4 regions of the Nocardioides ultimimeridianus genome follow, and region 3 is predicted to be linked to each of the others. Evidence: predicted binding sites of a transcription regulator. Region 3 holds the regulator's gene; each other region holds the start of a gene.

Region 1 (4,289 bases), on a different contig from region 3:
CGGCGGCCCGCACGCTCGGGATCGGGTCGAAGGGGTTCTCGTTGGAGGCCAGGGGCGCGACCTGCGGTCCGGTGGCACGGCGGCCGGCGACGTACGCCGGGAGCGCGCGGACCGCTGCGCGGGCGGCCGGGGCGGTGAGATCGGTGGTCGCGGTCACACCCCCACCGTTGCGCGGTTGTGCAGAGTGCGCAACCGATCGCAGATCTGCTTGGCATTTCTGCGTGTTTGGCGCTTCTTGCGTGCGATAGTGACAAGCATGATCGACCTCGACGCCCTGGACGCGAAGATCGTCCTCGCCCTCGACGACGACCCGGACACCGCCCTGCTGACCGTGGCCCGGCAGCTCGGTGTCTCCCGGAACACCGTCAACGCGCGGCTGCGGCGGATGGAGGCGTCGGGGCTGTTCCTCGGGTTCAGCCAGCGGCTCTCGCTGGCGGTCCTCGGCCACCCCCTGCTCGCCTTCATGTCGCTGGAGATCGCGCAGGACCACGGCGACCGGGCCACGGCCGGGCTCGCGGAGATCCCCGAGGTCGTCGAGGTGCACGCCACCACGGGCGACGCCGACCTGCTGGTGATGATCGCGGCGAAGGACGCCGACGACCTCTACCGGGTCACCAACGAGATCCTCGACATCCCCGGCATCACCCGCTCCAGCACCGCCATCTCGCTGTCACAGCGGATGCCGCGGCGTACCCGCGCGCTGGTGGAGCGCATCGCCCAGGGGGGATAGTCGTCCCGTGGACCTCAGCGACCTCTACCAGGACCTGCACGCCCATCCCGAGCTGTCCTTCGCCGAGACGCGGACCGCGGGCATCGTCGCCTCACGGCTGGGCGAGCTCGGCCTCGAGGTGACCACCGGCGTCGGCCGGACCGGGGTCGTCGGCGTGCTCCGCAACGGCGACGGACCCGTGGTCGGGCTGCGGGCCGACATGGACGCACTGCCCGTCGAGGAGAAGACCGGGCTCCCCTATGCCAGCACCGTGCGAGCCATCGACGCGGACGGCGTGGAGGTGCCGGTGATGCACGCGTGCGGCCACGACATGCACGTCACGTGCCTGCTGGGTGCCGTCGCGGAGCTCGCGTCCTCGCGGGACGAGTGGTCCGGCACGGTGGTCGCCTACTTCCAGCCCGCCGAGGAGATCGGCGGCGGCGCGCTGGCGATGGTCGAGGACGACATCGCGAGCCGCTTCCCGCGTCCGTCGATCGTGCTCGGCCAGCACGTCACCCCGCTTCCCGCCGGGCTGCTCTCGGTCCACGCGGGCCCGTCGATGGCCGGCGCCGACAACATCACCGTGACGCTCTACGGCAGCGGCGGCCACGGCTCGCGGCCCGAGGCCACCATCGACCCGGTCGTCGCGGCCGCCGCCGTCGTGACCCGACTGCAGACGGTCGTCTCCCGGGAGGTCCCCGCTGCCGAGCGGGTCGTCGTCACGGTCGGTGCGATCCAGGCCGGCACCAAGCACAACATCATCCCGGACACCGCGACGTTGCTGCTGAGCGTGCGCACGACCGAGCCGCAGATGCGGGAGCGCGTCACCGGCGCGATCGAGCGGATCATCCGCGCCGAGGCGACAGCCGCCGGGATGACGCGGGAGCCCTCCATCGAGTACGTCGAGTCGCTGCCGGTCCTCGTCAACGACCCCGACGCCACCGAGGCCACCCGGTCGGCGCTGGCCGAGGCGTTCGGCGAGGACGCCGTCATCGACTACGGCCCCGTCACCGGCAGCGAGGACGTCGGCCGGATCGCCGATGGCGTCGGTGCGCCGGTCTGCTACTGGTTCCTCGGGGGCGGGGATCCCGAGGTCGTCGGTGCCGCCATGGCGGCCGGGGACCTGGACTCCATCCCGTTCAACCACTCGCCCCTCTTCGCTCCCGTGATCGAGCCGACGCTGTCGATCGGGGTGCGGGCGTTGGTGGTGGGGGCGAGGTACTGGCTCTCTCGCTGATGCTCTTCGGGGTTGATGCTGGGCGGCCGCACCTTAGCTCGTCGTCACCCGCCGTCAAGGACGCCTTCGGCGCCGCTGCGCGGCCGCTGCGCGGTCCTTGACTGCGGGTCCCGGACGACGAGCTGGACGGCGCGACAACGGCACGGGCTCCGCCCGCGCCGCCGCTCCGCGGCCGCCCACAAAACCTGTCCTGACCTGCGATTTTGTTCGATTTCGGGCGACCGAAAACGTTCGAACAGGTGTACTATGAGAGGTAGTTGATCAGTCCGTCTCGGGGAGCTTCTCATGGTCGCAGGAACGGTGTCGTTGCACCCGCTTCTCGCGTGCGCGCGGTCTCTTCAGAACGACCTCGCGGCAGTCGCGGACATGCCGGCCGACTACCTCCGCACCCGCGACAAGGCCGACCTCCTCACCGACATCGCCCGGGTGGAGAGCCAGCTCGCCGAGCTGAAGCTCCGGGTCCTCGCCGCATCCGGCGATGTTGCCGACGAGCACGGCTCGCGTGACGCCGGCTGCTGGCTCGCCCACGCCACCCGCATCACCGGATCGGCCGGACGGGCTGCCCTGCGGCTGGCCGAGGCGCTCGAGGCCCACCCGCTCACGGCAACTGCGATGCGCGAAGGCGCGGTGAACGAGGCGCAAGCGCGGGTCATCATCCGCTCGATCGACAGGCTCTCCGAGGCCGTCGACCAATCGGTCCGTCTCCAGGCCGAGGCGCACCTGATCGAGCTCGCCGCGATCTACGACCCCAAAGACCTCCAGGTCCTGGGCACCAAGATCCTCGAGGTCGTCGCGCCCGACATCGCCGAAGCAGAGCTCGGCAAGGCGTTGGAGCGCGAGGAGCAGGCCGCGGGGGACGAGGTCGCCATCCGGATCCGGAAACGCGGCAACGGGATCACCCGCTGGATCTGCGACCTCCCCGACGCCGTCTCCGAACGAGCCCTCACCTACCTCGAAGCCCAAGACTCCCCGAGGGTCACCCAAACCCGATCCCGGAACCGAGGCGAGGCGTTCTGCCGCCTCCTCGAACTACTCGACCCCAAGAGGCTCCCCGACCACGGAGGCGACGCCACCACCATCATGGTCACCATCCCCTTCGAGGGACTCCTCAACGAGCTCGGATCCGCGATGCTCGGCGACACCGTCATCTCCGCCAGCGAGGCCCGCCGGTTGGCGTGCACGGCGAAGATCATCCCCGTCGTCCTCGGCGGCACGTCCGAACCCCTCGACCTCGGCCGAGCACGACGCCTGTTCCAACCACCCCAACGCAAAGCGATGCGACTGAGAGACCGCAGATGCCGCGCCGAAGGCTGCTCGATCCCCGCAGCCTGGTGCGAAGCACACCACCTCACGCCCTGGTCCCAAGGCGGCAGGACCGACCTCGCCGACGGCGTACTGCTCTGCAGCCACCATCACCACCGGGCCCACGACACCCGCTACGACATGACCAAGCTGACGACCGGCGACTACCGGTTCCACCGAAGGACATAGGCGGGAGTCCGCCCGGCACCAGGTGCCGGGAGAACTCCCCGAAGAGCGATCGCACTCCGTGGCGGCCGCGTGGCGGCGGCGCGGGCGAAGCCCGTGCCGTTGTCGCGCCGTCCAGCTCGTCGCCCGGGACCCGCGCTAAGGTGCGGCCGCCTCGGACCCGCCCGTAGCGGCGGCCACGAACCGCCCCTCCACCAGCACCGGCACCACGCCCGAACCGTCCAGCTCGGCGGCCACCTCGACGTCACCGGCGTAGCCGCGGTCGATGAGCTCCTGGCCGCTGACGCAGGCGCGCAGCACGGACGTGAGGTCCGGGCGCAGGGCGTCGTACAACGTCGCCGCGGCCCGCGCCTCCGGACTGAGGTCGGCCTGCGGCACGATGCCCGCCAACGCGGACAGGACCGCGCCCGCTCCCAGCTGGTCCTCGAGCGCGGGGCGCAGCGAGTCGTCGGACTCCCAGCGCTCGCCGGCGGCGACGACCGCGACGACCCGTCCCGCCTCCACGGCGGACGCGAGCCACTCCCCTGCCGCCCGGGCGTTGCGCACGCCGCCGATGCCGACCACGCAGCCCCGCTCCCCGAGCAGGGTGCAGATCGTGGAGCCGTTGGGCGAGGGCAGCACCAGCCGCGGCACGGGCTCGCAGCGCAGCAGGGCCGCCGGTGACAGCGAGGGCTCGGTGTGGGAGCGACCGCGAGCGAGCACGGCGTCGAGCCGCTCGGCGTACGCCTCGGCGCTGGCGTCGCGCCAGCGGTAGGGGTACACCTCGATCCCGCGCTCCACCGCCACCGTGATGCAGGCCGAGAAGCTCAGCACGTCGACCACCACGACGACCTCGGCCCCGACCGACACAGCACC
Region 2 (4,289 bases), on a different contig from region 3:
CACGGGCTACGACACCACCACGCGCTCGTTCGTCAACGTGATCGCGACGCCCAAGGGCGGCACCCACGTGGCGGGCTACGAGGCCGCGCTCACCAAGACCTTCAACGAGGCGATGAGGGCGTCCAAGGCGCTCAAGGTCAACGACGACGACGTCGTCAAGGACGACATCCTCGAGGGCATGACCGCGGTCGTCACCGTGCGGCTCGCGGAGCCCCAGTTCGAGGGGCAGACCAAGGAGATCCTCGGTACGCCGGCCGCCCGGACCGTCGTACGCAAGGTCGTCTCGGCCCAGCTCAAGGAGTTCCTCACCTCCACGAAGCGGGCCGAGAAGGCCCAGGCGAAGCTGCTCATGGAGAAGGTCGCGGGGGCGGCCAAGACCCGGATCGCGGCCCGTCAGCACAAGGAGACCCAGCGCCGGAAGAACGCGCTGGAGTCGTCGTCGCTGCCCGCCAAGCTCAACGACTGCCGCTCCGGGGACAACGAGCGCACCGAGCTGTTCATCGTCGAGGGTGACTCCGCGCTCGGAACGGCGAAGTTCGCCCGCAACTCGGAGTTCCAGGCGCTGCTGCCCATCCGCGGCAAGATCCTCAACGTCCAGAAGGCGTCCGTGGGCGACATGCTCAAGAACACCGAGTGCTCCTCGATCATCCAGGTCGTCGGCGCCGGGTCGGGGCGGACCTTCGAGCTCGAGGCGCGGCGCTACGGCCGGATCATCTTCATGGCCGACGCCGATGCCGACGGGTCGCACATCCGCTGCCTGCTGGCCACGCTGTTCTTCAAGTACATGCCCGACCTGATCGCCGCCGGGCGCGTCTACACGGCCGTGCCGCCGCTGCACCGGATCGAGGTCGTCCAGCCCAAGAAGGGGCAGGACAAGTACATCTACACCTACTCCGACGACGAGCTGCAGCGGAAGCTGGCCGAGCTGCGCAAGAAGAACATGCGCTGGAAGGACCCGGTCCAGCGGTACAAGGGTCTCGGCGAGATGGATGCCGCCCAGCTGCGGGAGACCACGATGGATCCCCGGCAGCGCACGCTGCGGCGGATCACCGTCGACGACGCCGCCGAGGCCGCCGAGGTGTTCGAGCTGCTGATGGGCTCCGACGTCGCACCGCGCAAGGAGTTCCTGGTCCAAGGGGCGTACGACGTGGACATGGAAGCCCTCGACGCGTAGGAACGTCTCATGGCAGACGATCGGGCAGCGGTGATCAAGCTGCTCAAGGCACGCGGCTTCAAGGCCCGGCGCGGTCACCTGCGCCTCGCCGTCGGCGACCTCCTCTGGTACGCCGACGTGCGGACCGACGGGGTCGGCACCTCCGCCTCGCTGCTGCTGGAGGTCGGATGCTGGACGCCGCTGCTCCCACCGGAGCCCGACGGCGGAGCGGTCGACTGCCCGCTGCTCGCCGACCTGCCCCTCTCCTCACCCACGGCCGAGGTCTCGGCGCTGGTCGACCGCATCGGTGGGATCGGCACGCTGGCCGAGCTGCGGGAGTCGCTGGGGGAGTTCCCGGGGGTGTTGGTGGACCGGGGGTTGCGGGAGATCCTGGGCTGAGCCTTCGGGGCTGGTGCTGCGGGGCTGATGCTTCGGGGGTCGGTCTGGGCGGCCGCACCTTAGCTCGTCGTCACCCGCCGTCAAGGACGCCTTCGGCGCCGCTGCGCGGTGCCTGCGGCATCCTTGACTGCGGGTCCCGGACGACGAGCTGGACGGCGCGACAACGGCACGGGCTCCGCCCGCGCCGCCGCTTCGCGGCCGCCCCGAAAGATCCCCTTTGACCTGGGAATTTGTTCGTTTCGGGGGTGCCGAAAACGTTCGAACAGGTGTACCATGGAAGGCAGTTGATCAGTCCATCTCGGGGAGCTTGTCATGGTCGCAGGTACGGTGTCGTTGCACCCGATCCTTGCCTGCGCGCGATCTCTTCAGAACGACCTCACGGCAGTCGCCGACATGCCGGCCGACTACCTCCGCACCTGCGACAAGGCAGACCTCCTCACCGACCTCGCCCGCGTGGAGAGCCAGCTCGCCGAGCTGAAGCTCCGCGTCCTCGCTGCAGCCGCGGATGTGGCCGAGGAGCACGGGTCCCGTGACGCCGGCTGCTGGCTCGCCCACGCCACCCGCATCACCGGATCGGCCGGACGGGCTGCCCTGCGACTGGCCGAGTCGCTCGAGGCCCACCCGCTCACCGCAACTGCCATGCGCGAAGGCGCGGTGAACGAGGCCCAGGCTCGCGTCATCATCCGCGCTGTCGACAAGCTCTCCGACAACGTCGACCAGTCGGTCCGGGCCCAGGCCGAGGCACACCTGATCGAGCTCGCCGCGATCTACGACCCCAAGGACCTCGCCGTCCTGGGCACCAAGATCCTCGAAGTCGTCGCCCCCGAGGTCGCTGAGGCCGAGCTCGGCAAGGCGTTGGAACGTGAGGAGCAGGCCGCGGGGGACGAGGTCGCCATCCGGATCCGGAAACGTGGCAACGGGATCACCCGCTGGATCTGCGACCTCCCCGACTCGGTCTCCGAACGAGCCCTCACCTACTTGGAGGCAGAGGACTCACCCCGGGTCACCCAAACCCGATCCCGGAACAGGGGCGAGGCGTTCTGCCGACTCCTCGAGCTGCTCGACCCGAAGCGGCTGCCCGACCACGGCGGCGACGCGACCACGGTCATGGTCACCATCCCCCTCGAGACCCTCACCCACGAGCTCGGGTCCGCGACGCTCGGCGACACCGTCATCTCCGCCAGTGACGCACGGCGGCTCGCCTGCACCGCGAAGATCATCCCCATCGTCCTCGGCGGCACCTCTGAACCCCTCGACCTCGGCAGATCCCGCCGCCTCTTCGACCCGCCTCAGCGCAAGGCCATGCGGCTACGCGACAAGCGCTGTCGCGCCGAAGGCTGCTCCATACCGGCTGCCTGGTGCGAGGCCCATCATCTGAAGCCGTGGTCGGAGGGCGGCAGGACCGACCTCGCCGACGGCGTACTGCTCTGCAGTCATCACCATCACCGGGCCCACGACACCCGCTACGACATGACCAAGCTCGCAACCGGCGACTACCGATTCCACCGCCGGACCTGAGACGCATCTCGTCCACAGGGGTCACGGATGAGGGTGGTGGGACGACCGGCTGCCGCGTTAGCGTGCCCGTGATCTCGGGAGGTCGTCATGAAGGCATTGCTGGCGTTGGCGGTGATGGTGCTTGTCGCCGGCTGTGGTGCGGCGGATCCGCCCGCCACCGATCCACCGCCCACGGTCTCCACGTCGTCGGCACCGCCGGCGAAGCCGCTCTCCCCGGAGCAGACCGTGCGGGCCTGGGTGCGGGCCTACAACGACATCGCCAGGTCAGGCGACGGAACGCTCGACAGCGATCTCAAGACGGCTGACTGTGGGACCTGCGATCGTCTGACCGGATCGTTGGCCGAGACGATCAACGCAGGTGGCGCGTACAGAGGAGGTCAGTGGCAAGTCGTCCGGACCCACCTCAAGTCCCAGTCCAAGGCCAAGGCCGTCGTCGATGCCCTGATCACGATGGCCGCCGGTTCGATCCGCGATCGCGCCGGAGCCGGATTCCGCCACTTCGACGCCGAGCGGGACATCATCGAGTTTCATCTCGATAACGAGGGTGGCCGCTGGTACGTCTCCTTCATCGGCTGGCTCTCATGAAGCGGGTGACCGCGGTGCTGTTGGGAGCGCTGCTCCTCAGCCCGATGGCGGCTGCGCCCGCACACGCAGGGGTTGTCTGCCACTGGATAAGCGTGCAGAAGCTCATCGGCGGCAAGGTCGTGATCACGAGCAAGAAGGTGTGTGTGGTGACCACCTCTCATGTCGTGGCGGTCGGTGCCTTGCCCGCCGACGGAACAGCATCGGACGCAGCCTGTGCGGGAGCAGCCGCTGCTCTCCACACCGACCCTGCTTCCGTTTGTCCCACGGCCCATGCCAAGAACGCAGGCCAACCCGGCCCCGCCCAGATCGCGGCGGCGATCTGGCGGCTCCGCCTGCCGCCGTCCGGCCTTCACATCCAGCCGGTGAAGGGGCGGACCCTGGTCAACCTCGCCACCAACTTCTACGCGACCAACGCCCCGATCGAGCGGACCGTCACGCTGCTCGGGCACCGGATCCGGGTGCGGGTGTGGGCGGGCCGTTACGCATGGACCTTCGGCGACGGCAGCAGCCGCAGGACGACCAGCGCGGGGGCGCCGTACCCGAACCTGCTGGTCACGCACCACTACCGAAGCAAGGGCGTGGTCCGAGCGTCGCTGAGCACGGTCTACGTGGCGGAGTACCGCCTCGGGCAGCA
Region 3 (4,289 bases):
AACCCGTCGCCCTGCTTGACCAAGGTGATCTCCAACATCGTCGGACCACCCGGGAACGACCCTTTGACGGTGCCGGACTGATCGACGATCCGACTCGGGCGACTCACCGTTCGGACGTGCCACCTGCCCGAGGCCGCGCGACCGATCGACACGATTCTCGACTGCCCGCCGACGACCTTCCGGCCCGCCGCGTACACCGCTTTCACCACTTCAGCGGCGACAGAGCAGCTCTTGCACCTTCGCAAGTTCATCCGCTGCCATGCCGCCGGGTTGCCGGTGCGCTCCATGGCATCCATCGCGTGCACCCACCGCCGCAGGAACTCCTGCGGGGTCTCGACCGCGGCAGCGGTCGTGGTGGGCGGGGAGACGGTGGGGCTGGGCGAGAACCGGGGCTGCGGGTCTCCCCCGCACCCGACCAGCAGCAACAGCAGGACGGCGATGCCGACGTACTTCATGGAACCCTCCCGAGGCGGATTGCCCAGAACGTACGCCGAAGGCACCCCGCCCGGCCACCCTCGGCCCGCCGCCCTGTGGAGGAACAGCGCGAGGGGCCCGATCCGCGCAGGATCGGGCCCCTCGTCTTCCCCTACGTCCGCCGGGGTCGAGGCGACGGACGAGCTGGTCGTGCCTCAGTTGGGCACGCGGATCTGCTGACCGACGTAGACCATGCCGTCGTCGATCGGGTTGAGGTCCTCGAGGCGCTGCACCATGTCACCGGTCTGCGTGCCGTGGGCCGCGGCGGCGTCGCCGGCGATGTCCCACAGCGTGTCGCCGGGCTGGACGGTGACCAGGTGGACGTCGGGCGTCCCGGAGTGGCTGCCGGCGGCCGAGGCGGAGGCGACCATCAGGGCGACCGCGAGCACCGCCAGCAGCGAGAGCGCGAGGACCACGAGCCGGCCGCGGCGGGTGAGCCGCACCTGCGGGCGGGAGACGTACGCGGGGCTGAAGCTGATGGTGCTCATGGTGACCTCCGGGGAAGGGGTTGCTGGTCGGTGTGCCCTCACTCTGACCGAGGCCGCCGACACAACTTCTGGGCCCGGCTTCGATCAGACGTTCGATCGAACACATGGACGAGCATAGAACACGCATTCGACACAATCGCGGCATTTCGTCGCACGCGTGTTCGACGGCGTGTCGCGACACGCCGGATCGAACACCTGTTTGAGATCCGGGGTGATCGGGGTTACGTTCGACCCATGACCAAGAAGGCTGTTCGCCCCGTGAGTGAGCTCCCCGACGGTCCGCCCGACGGCACGGGCCTCACCCCACGCCAGCAGCGGATCCTGACCACGATCAAGAAGGCCATCGACAAGCGCGGCTACCCGCCGAGCATGCGCGAGATCGGCGAGGCGGTGGGCCTGACCAGCACCTCCAGCGTCGCCCACCAGCTGCGCCAGCTCGAGGCCAAGGGGTTCGTACGCCGCGACCCCCACCTGCCCCGCGCCATCGAGGTGTTCCTCCCCGAGACCCTGATGAAGCGACGCCCGCTCAGCGGCATGACCCAGGCCGAGTCGGAGTACGACGAGACCGCCATCAACGACTCCGCGCCCGCCCCGAGCAACGTTCCGCTGGTCGGCCGGATCGCCGCCGGCGGACCGATCCTCGCCGAGGAGCGGGTCGAGGACGTCTTCCCGCTGCCGAAGCAGCTGGTCGGCGACGGCCAGCTGTTCCTGCTGGAGGTCAGCGGCGAGTCGATGATCGACGCCGCGATCTGCAACGGCGACTACGTCGTCATCCGCCAGCAGGCCACCGCCGAGAACGGCGAGATCGTCGCCGCGATGATCGACGGCGAGGCCACCGTGAAGACCTTCCAGCGCAAGAACGGCCAGGTGTGGCTGCTGCCGCACAACCCGGCCTTCGAGCCGATCGACGGCACCCACGCCACGATCCTGGGCAAGGTCACCGCCGTGCTCCGCAAGGTCTGACGCCGACGCCGCGCTTCTTTGCCTCTCCCGGGTCCGCCCGGGGATGCCGATCCCCTAGATTCAGCAGGTGATCCGCATCTCCGGACGGGCCCGCGTCCTTTCCCTGGTCATCACCGCGTCGCTCGCGGGCCTCGGCGTCACCGGTGCGAGCCAGCCGGCCCACGCCTCCCCGGCCACCGCCGCGATCCACCAGCCTCCGACGACGACCCGGGCGCAGGCCGCCGCCGAGCTGTCCCGGGCCGAGTCCCTCTTCGGAGGGAGCCGGGCCGCGTCCCGCCTCGCGCAGAGGCACGAGGACGCCACCCTGCTGTTGCGCGACCTGCGGGCCGCCTATCCCGCGCTGTCCCCCGATCAGCGCACCCAGGCCGACCGGATCCTTGCGCGGCCGGGGCCCTCCGACAGCGACCCCGACTTCCCGGTGGTCTACACCGGCACCGAGCACGAGGAGTGCAGCACCAGGCTTCCCCTCTGCGTGCACTACGACCTGTCGACCGAGGACAGCACCAACGGCGTCGACCCCACGGACGGTGGCGACACGAACAAGGATCCCGACTACGTCGACGAGGTGCTCGCGACGATGGAGCACGTCTGGGACACCTACGCCGCCGCCGGCTACCGGATGCCGCTCGTCGACTCCGCCAGCGCCGACAACGGCAGCCTGGGCGGCATGAACGCCGACCAGACCGACATCTACCTGGGCGAGCTCTCCCGCTACCACCTCTACGGCTTCTGCACGAGCGACGACCCCGCGCTGAACACCGGGTACGCCGGATCGGCGTACTGCGTCCTCGACAACGACTACGCCCCGGCCCAGTACCCCGGTCACACCCAGCTGGAGAACCTCGAGGTGACCGCCGCCCACGAGTTCTTCCACGCGGTGCAGTTCAGCTACGACTTCTTCGAGGACCCCTGGATCATGGAGGCGACCGCCACCTGGGCCGAGGACGAGCTGTACACCTCGATCAACGACAACATGCAGTACCTGTCCTATGGCGCCGACCCGATCCGCAACCCCTCCCTGCCCCTGGACACCAACGGCGACGTCAACCTGCACTGGTACGGCACCTGGATCTTCTTCCGGTTCCTGACCGAGCGCCTGGTGACCGAGAAGTCCGGTGCGCTGCCGCTGCTGATCCGCCAGATCTGGCAACGCCTGGACGCCAGCCCGGGTGCGCCGGACATGTACTCCATCAAGGGGGTCAGGAGCGCGCTCGCCGCGCACCACATCGACCTCACCCGCGCCCTGAGCAGGTTCGACCTCGCGGCCCGTCACCCCACGAGGTACTTCAGTGAGGCGGCGGCCAACCAGTACCCCAGCGCGCCGGTCGCGACCAGCTCCTCGGTCGGGCCCGGCCACCTCAGCTGGTCGACCTCCTTCCGGCTCCTGCACCTGAGCTACCGGGTGCTCCGGCTCACCCCGAAGGCCGGCACCGGCAGTGCCTGGCACCTGCGCCTCCACCTGGACCTTCCGGCGAAGACGCGTGGTGCGGCGGCGACGCTGTGGATCAACGCGGCCTCCGGCGGCACCTCCTCGCGGCTGATCGCGCTCTCCTCGACGGGCGATGCGACCATCCGCATCCCGTTCGGCTCCGCGACCGTGCGGAACGTCGAGGTCGAGGTGGTCAATGCGTCTCCGCGCTTCAGCACCTGCTGGAACGGCTACAGCAGCGCGACCTACTACAGCTGCTACGCCCAGCACGGCACCGACGACAACCTCCCGAACGCGGTGCGGGCCACGGCGTACCGGAGCTGAGCCCGCGACTTTTCGGGGCGCGCCCCACGCTCACGTAGGGTCGTCGGGTACGTGCTCTGTCCGGTCAGTCGAAAGTCGAAGGTTCCATGCTCCGCAGCAGCAGGCCTGTTCTCGGGCTTCTCCTCGCCATCACGCTCGCCGGGTCACTGGCTCTGGTCTCGCCGGGGGCCCAGGCGGCGCCGGCCGCGAGCCACGCCTCCGACCCGAGCCCGCGCGCCCTGCTGCACCGCGCGCAGCACGCGCTGGACCGGGTGCAGCAGATCTTCTCCGCCACCGGTACGACGGTCCGCGGCGACGCGACCATCGCGCTGCGCAACCTGGCCGAGACCAAGAGCGCGCTGCCGCCGAGCCAGCAGCGCGAGGCCGAGCGGTACTTCGCCCGGCCGACCGCCAGCAGCTCCAACTGCCCCGGCGACTACGCCTGCTACAAGTCCACGGCGAAGCGCTACGAGCTGTGCAACTCCCGGATCTGCGTGCACTACGTGCGCCAGGGCACCGGCCCGAAGCGCGACAACACCAACGGGGTCGACCCCGAGGACAACGGCCGGTCCGGACGCTGGAGCGGCCGGGCGCACAACGGCGTGCCCGACATGGTCGAGTTCACCCTCCAC
Region 4 (4,289 bases), on a different contig from region 3:
CCCGACCACACCGAGGAGGAGCTCGCCGAGAAGTCCCGGACGCTGCGTCCGCTGATCGCAGAGATGAAGGAGCGGGGAGTCCTGATCTTCACCGGCGGCATCGACGCGGCGGACCCGGTGTTCTCCGTCGACGCCTCGAGCGGGACCCCGGTCTTCACCGACGGCCCCTACGCCGAGACCAAGGAGCACCTCGGCGGGTTCGCGGTGATCGACGTGGCGACCGAGGAGGAGGCCCGCCACTGGGCGGGGCGCATCGCCACGGCCTGCGGCTGGCCCCAGGAGGTACGTCGCTTCATGCCGCACCGGGAGCTGCCCGAGAACGAGCGCTGACGCGATCCGCCCGCCTCGGGGCTGGTGACCGGCGGCCGCCGGCATCGAGCGTCAGGGCTCGAGGACGTCCAGGAACGCGACGCCGCGCTCGCGGACGCCGGCATGGATTCGCTTCGCGGTGGCGACCGCGAACTCTCGCGTCGCTTCCTCGATCCGGAGCCTGCGGCCACTGTCGGCCTCGACGTCGACCACCCATTTGCCACCGAAGACATACCGTTGAGCCAATCCGGCGAAGAAGCCCTGCTCGGCGCGCACGATCGCCGCCGGCACCAGGGGATTCGGGACCGCGGTCATCTTCAGGCCACGTCGCCAACGGTCCACGGCAGGCTCGACCCGCAGAGTCACGCGGACGCCGTCCGGCCCGAAGGCGTCCGGAAGCTGACCCGCTCCGGCGGAGGACGCCGGGTACGGGTCCCACGAATCGCGTGTCATGACCCCCATGGTGAGGCACGGTCGCTGGTCCTCGCTGCCGACCTATGTGCGGCGGTGGAACCTGTAGTCGCCGGTGGCGAGCTTGGTCATCGCGTAGCGGGTGTCGTGGGCCCGGTGGTGATGGTGGGAGCAGAGCAGTACGCCGTCGGCGAGGTCGGTCCTCCCGCCCTCCGACCACGGCTTCAGATGATGGGCCTCTCACCAGGCAGCCGGTATCGAGCACCCTTCCGCACGGCAGCGCTTGTCGCGTAGGCGCATCGCTTTGCGTTGCGGCGGTTGGAACAGGCGGCGTGCTCTGCCGAGGTCGAGGGGCTCGGACTTGCCGCCGAGGACGACGGGGATGATCTTCGCCTTGCACGCCAACCGGCGAGCCTCACCGGCGCTGATCGGTATCTCGCCGAGCATGGCGGACCCGAGGTCCTCGGCCAGCTGGTCGAGCGAGATGGTGACCATGACGGTGGTGGCGTCGCCGCCGTGGTCGGGGAGCCGCTTGGGGTCGAGCAGTTCGAGGAGGCGGCAGAACGCCTCGCCTCGGTTGCGGGCTCGGGTCTGGGTGACGCGGGGTGAGTCTTCGGCTTCGAGGTAGGTGAGGGCTCGTTCGGAGACGGAGTCGGGGAGGTCGCAGATCCAGCGCGTGATCCCGTTGCCACGTTTCAGGATCCTGATGGCGACATCGTCGCGAGCTGCCTGCTCTTCACGTTCGAGCCGTTTGCCGAGCTCGGCCTCGGCGATCTCGGGTGCGATGACTTCGAGGATCTTGGTGCCCAGGACCTGGAGGTCCTTCGGGTCGTAGATCGCGGCCAGCTCGATCAGGTGCGCCTCGGCCTGGCCCCGCACCGACTCATCGACGGCGTCGGAGAGCTTGTCGACGGACCGGATGATGACCCGGGCCTGGGCCTCGTTCACGTCGCCGGACCTGAGTGCGGCGGCGGTGAGCGGATGCTGCTCCAACGCCTCGGCCAGACGCAACGCAGCTCGGCCGGCCGGGGCGGTGATGCGGGTGGTGTGGGCGAGCCAGCACCCGGCGTCACGCGAGCCGTGCTCCTCGGCAACGTCGGAGGAGGCGGCGAGAACGCGGAGCTTCAGCTCCGCGAGCTGGCCCTCCACGCGGGCGAGGTCGGTGAGCAGCTCGGCTTTGTCGCGGGTGCGGAGGTAGTCAGCCGGCATGTCCGCGACCGCCGAAAGTTCGTTCTGCAGCGCTTGGGCGCAGCCGAGGATCGGGTGCAACGACACCGTTCCTGCAACCATGACAAGCTCCCCGAGACGGACTGATCAACTACCTCTCATAGTACACCTGTTCGAACGCTTTCGGTACCCCGAAATCGAACAAATCCCCAGGTCAGGACAGGTTTTGTGGGCGGCCGCGAAGCGGCGGCGCGGGCGAAGCCCGTGCCGTTGTCGCGCCGTCCAGCTCGTCGTCCGGGACCCGCAGTCAAGGACCGCGCAGCGGCCGCGCAGCGGCGCCGAAGGCGTCCTTGACGGCGGGTGACGACGAGCTAAGGTGCGGCCGCCCGACACCAGCCCCGGAGCAGGAGTTGGTTTCGATACGCCCCCGCCTAACGGCTCGGGCTACTCGACCACCGACGAGGCGACGGGAGAGCAGTCGTGCCCGCACCCCTCCGGAGGCAGCGGCCCGTCGGCATGGGCGGCGGGACGGTGCAGGACGGCAGCCGACGGGGTGATGACCACGTCCTCGCCCGCGACCACCCCCGACCCGTCCACCAGCAGCGTGTAGCCGTGGACCTCCGCCGGCGGGAAGACCAGGGTGACCACCGGGTTGGCGGCCACGTTGGCGAGCGTGCCGCCTCCCGGACCGATCACCCGCATGACCCCGTCGAAGACCACCGGGTCCACCGTCACCACCTTGACCGACGGCGAGGACGTGGTGAGCAGGTAGCCGCTCCCCCGTTCGCCGACGATGCGAGCCAGCTCGTCCAGGTCCACCTTGATGCTCACCCGAACACGCTCCACCCGATCCGCACGATGAAGCAAGACACCACCACGATGAAGAACACCCGGACGAACCGCGCCCCCCGCGACACCGCGACCCGCGCGCCCAGGTAGCCACCGACCAGGTTGCACAGCCCCATCACCAGCCCGAGCCGCCACAGCACGGCGCCGGAAGGCACGAAGAGCAGCAGCGCCCCGATGTTGGTGGCCCAGTTCGCGAGGCGGGCCTTGGCGGAGGCCTCGAGGAAGTCGTAGCCGAGCAGGCCGACCAGCGTGATCACGAAGAAGCTGCCGGTGCCCGGGCCGAGGGCACCGTCGTACACACCGATGACGAACCCGACCCCCATCGCGGCGAGGACGTGCCGGTGCCCGGAGAACCGCAGCGACGTGGCGGCGCCGAGGGTCGGACGCAGCACGACGTACAGACCGACGACCACCAGGACGACCAGCACGACCGGCTGGAACACCGCGGCCGGGAGGTGCGAGGCGATCACCGCCCCTCCGAGCGCACCCACGAGCGCACACGCCATCAGTGGCCCGAACGTGCGCGGGTCGGGGCGGACGCGGCGGTAGTACGTCGCCGACGCGACCGAGGTCCCGCAGACCGACGCGAGCTTGTTCGTGGCCAGCACCTGCACCGGCGCGACACCGGGCAGGCCCAGCAGCAGCGCCGGCAGCTGCACCAGTCCCCCGCCGCCCACGACGGCGTCGACGAACCCGGCGGCCAGGGCCGCGAGCGCGAGCAGGGGCAGGACGGACGGGTCAGGCATCGCGAAACATCCTGCACCGTTGCAGACGGCCCGTCAGAATGGGCACATGGCCGACCTCCCCCGCAAGGCTGCCGCCCGGACCGCCCGTCTGGCGGCGCTGCCGCTCGCGCACGCGGGGCGGACCGCGGTCGGCTTCGGCCGGCGCCTCGGCGGCGCACCGGCCGAGGCGGTGATGAGCGAGATCCAGCAGCGTACGGCGGAGCAGCTGTTCCGCACGCTCGGCGAGCTCAAGGGCGGTGCGATGAAGTTCGGCCAGGCCCTGTCGGTGCTGGAGTCGGCGCTGCCCGAGGAGATGGCGGCGCCGTACCGCGAGCAGCTGACCCGGCTGCAGGACTCCGCACCGCCGATGCCGACCCAGACCGTGCGCGACACCCTGGCCGAGGACCTCGGCGACGACTGGCAGACGAAGCTGGTCTGGTTGGACGGCGCCCCCACCGCCGCGGCGTCCATCGGCCAGGTCCATGAGGGTCGCTGGTACGACGGGCGGCGGGTCGCCGTGAAGGTGCAGTACCCCAACGCGGGCGATGCACTCATGGCAGATCTGCGCACCCTCGCGCGCGCCGCGCGGGCGATCGGCCCGCTCATCCCCGGCGTCGACATGAAGCCGCTCGTCGAGGAGGTGCAGGCCCGCGCTCGCGAGGAGCTCGACTACGAGCTCGAGGCCGATGCCCAGCGCCAGTTCGCCGAGGCCTTCCGGGGCGACCCGCACATCGTCGTGCCCGACGTCGTCGCCGTCGGTCCGCGCGTCCTCATCACCGAGTGGCTCGACTCGACCAGCTCGCTGGCCGCGATCATCGCGAACGGCAC

Evidence for each region. Region 3 encodes LexA, which represses DNA repair genes until DNA is damaged. Its sites were predicted from a motif close to TCGAACANNTGTTCGA; they were not measured.
Region 1: a site for LexA is predicted at 2,178-2,193, ahead of ACYU8V_RS07880 (HNH endonuclease signature motif containing protein). Genes of this name have one in related genera too.
Region 2: a site for LexA is predicted at 1,811-1,826, ahead of ACYU8V_RS09190 (HNH endonuclease signature motif containing protein). Genes of this name have one in related genera too.
Region 4: a site for LexA is predicted at 2,049-2,064, ahead of ACYU8V_RS18685 (DUF222 domain-containing protein). Genes of this name have one in related genera too.

What each region holds. Positions count from the first base shown of each region.
Region 1 covers NZ_BAAHAB010000007.1:243,892-248,180, reverse strand. The annotation lists gene hisC (histidinol-phosphate transaminase) at 1-157, opposite strand, end outside; gene ACYU8V_RS07890 (Lrp/AsnC family transcriptional regulator) at 257-730, shown strand; gene ACYU8V_RS07885 (amidohydrolase) at 738-1,946, shown strand; gene ACYU8V_RS07880 (HNH endonuclease signature motif containing protein) at 2,232-3,437, shown strand; gene ACYU8V_RS07875 (2-phosphosulfolactate phosphatase) at 3,573-4,289, opposite strand, start outside.
Region 2 covers NZ_BAAHAB010000009.1:124,531-128,819, reverse strand. The annotation lists gene ACYU8V_RS09200 (DNA gyrase/topoisomerase IV subunit B) at 1-1,174, shown strand, start outside; gene ACYU8V_RS09195 (hypothetical protein) at 1,184-1,552, shown strand; gene ACYU8V_RS09190 (HNH endonuclease signature motif containing protein) at 1,865-3,070, shown strand; gene ACYU8V_RS09185 (hypothetical protein) at 3,158-3,655, shown strand; gene ACYU8V_RS09180 (hypothetical protein) at 3,652-4,289, shown strand, end outside.
Region 3 covers NZ_BAAHAB010000003.1:26,124-30,412, reverse strand. The annotation lists gene ACYU8V_RS01265 (hypothetical protein) at 1-455, opposite strand, end outside; gene ACYU8V_RS01260 (LysM peptidoglycan-binding domain-containing protein) at 630-962, opposite strand; gene lexA (transcriptional repressor LexA) at 1,197-1,925, shown strand; gene ACYU8V_RS01250 (MXAN_6640 family putative metalloprotease) at 1,993-3,678, shown strand; gene ACYU8V_RS01245 (MXAN_6640 family putative metalloprotease) at 3,765-4,289, shown strand, end outside.
Region 4 covers NZ_BAAHAB010000021.1:136,303-140,591, forward strand. The annotation lists gene ACYU8V_RS18670 (YciI family protein) at 1-330, shown strand, start outside; gene ACYU8V_RS18675 (hypothetical protein) at 382-675, opposite strand; gene ACYU8V_RS18680 (hypothetical protein) at 805-948, opposite strand; gene ACYU8V_RS18685 (DUF222 domain-containing protein) at 961-2,010, opposite strand; gene ACYU8V_RS18690 (pyridoxamine 5'-phosphate oxidase) at 2,332-2,718, opposite strand; gene ACYU8V_RS18695 (TSUP family transporter) at 2,715-3,482, opposite strand; gene ACYU8V_RS18700 (ABC1 kinase family protein) at 3,529-4,289, shown strand, end outside.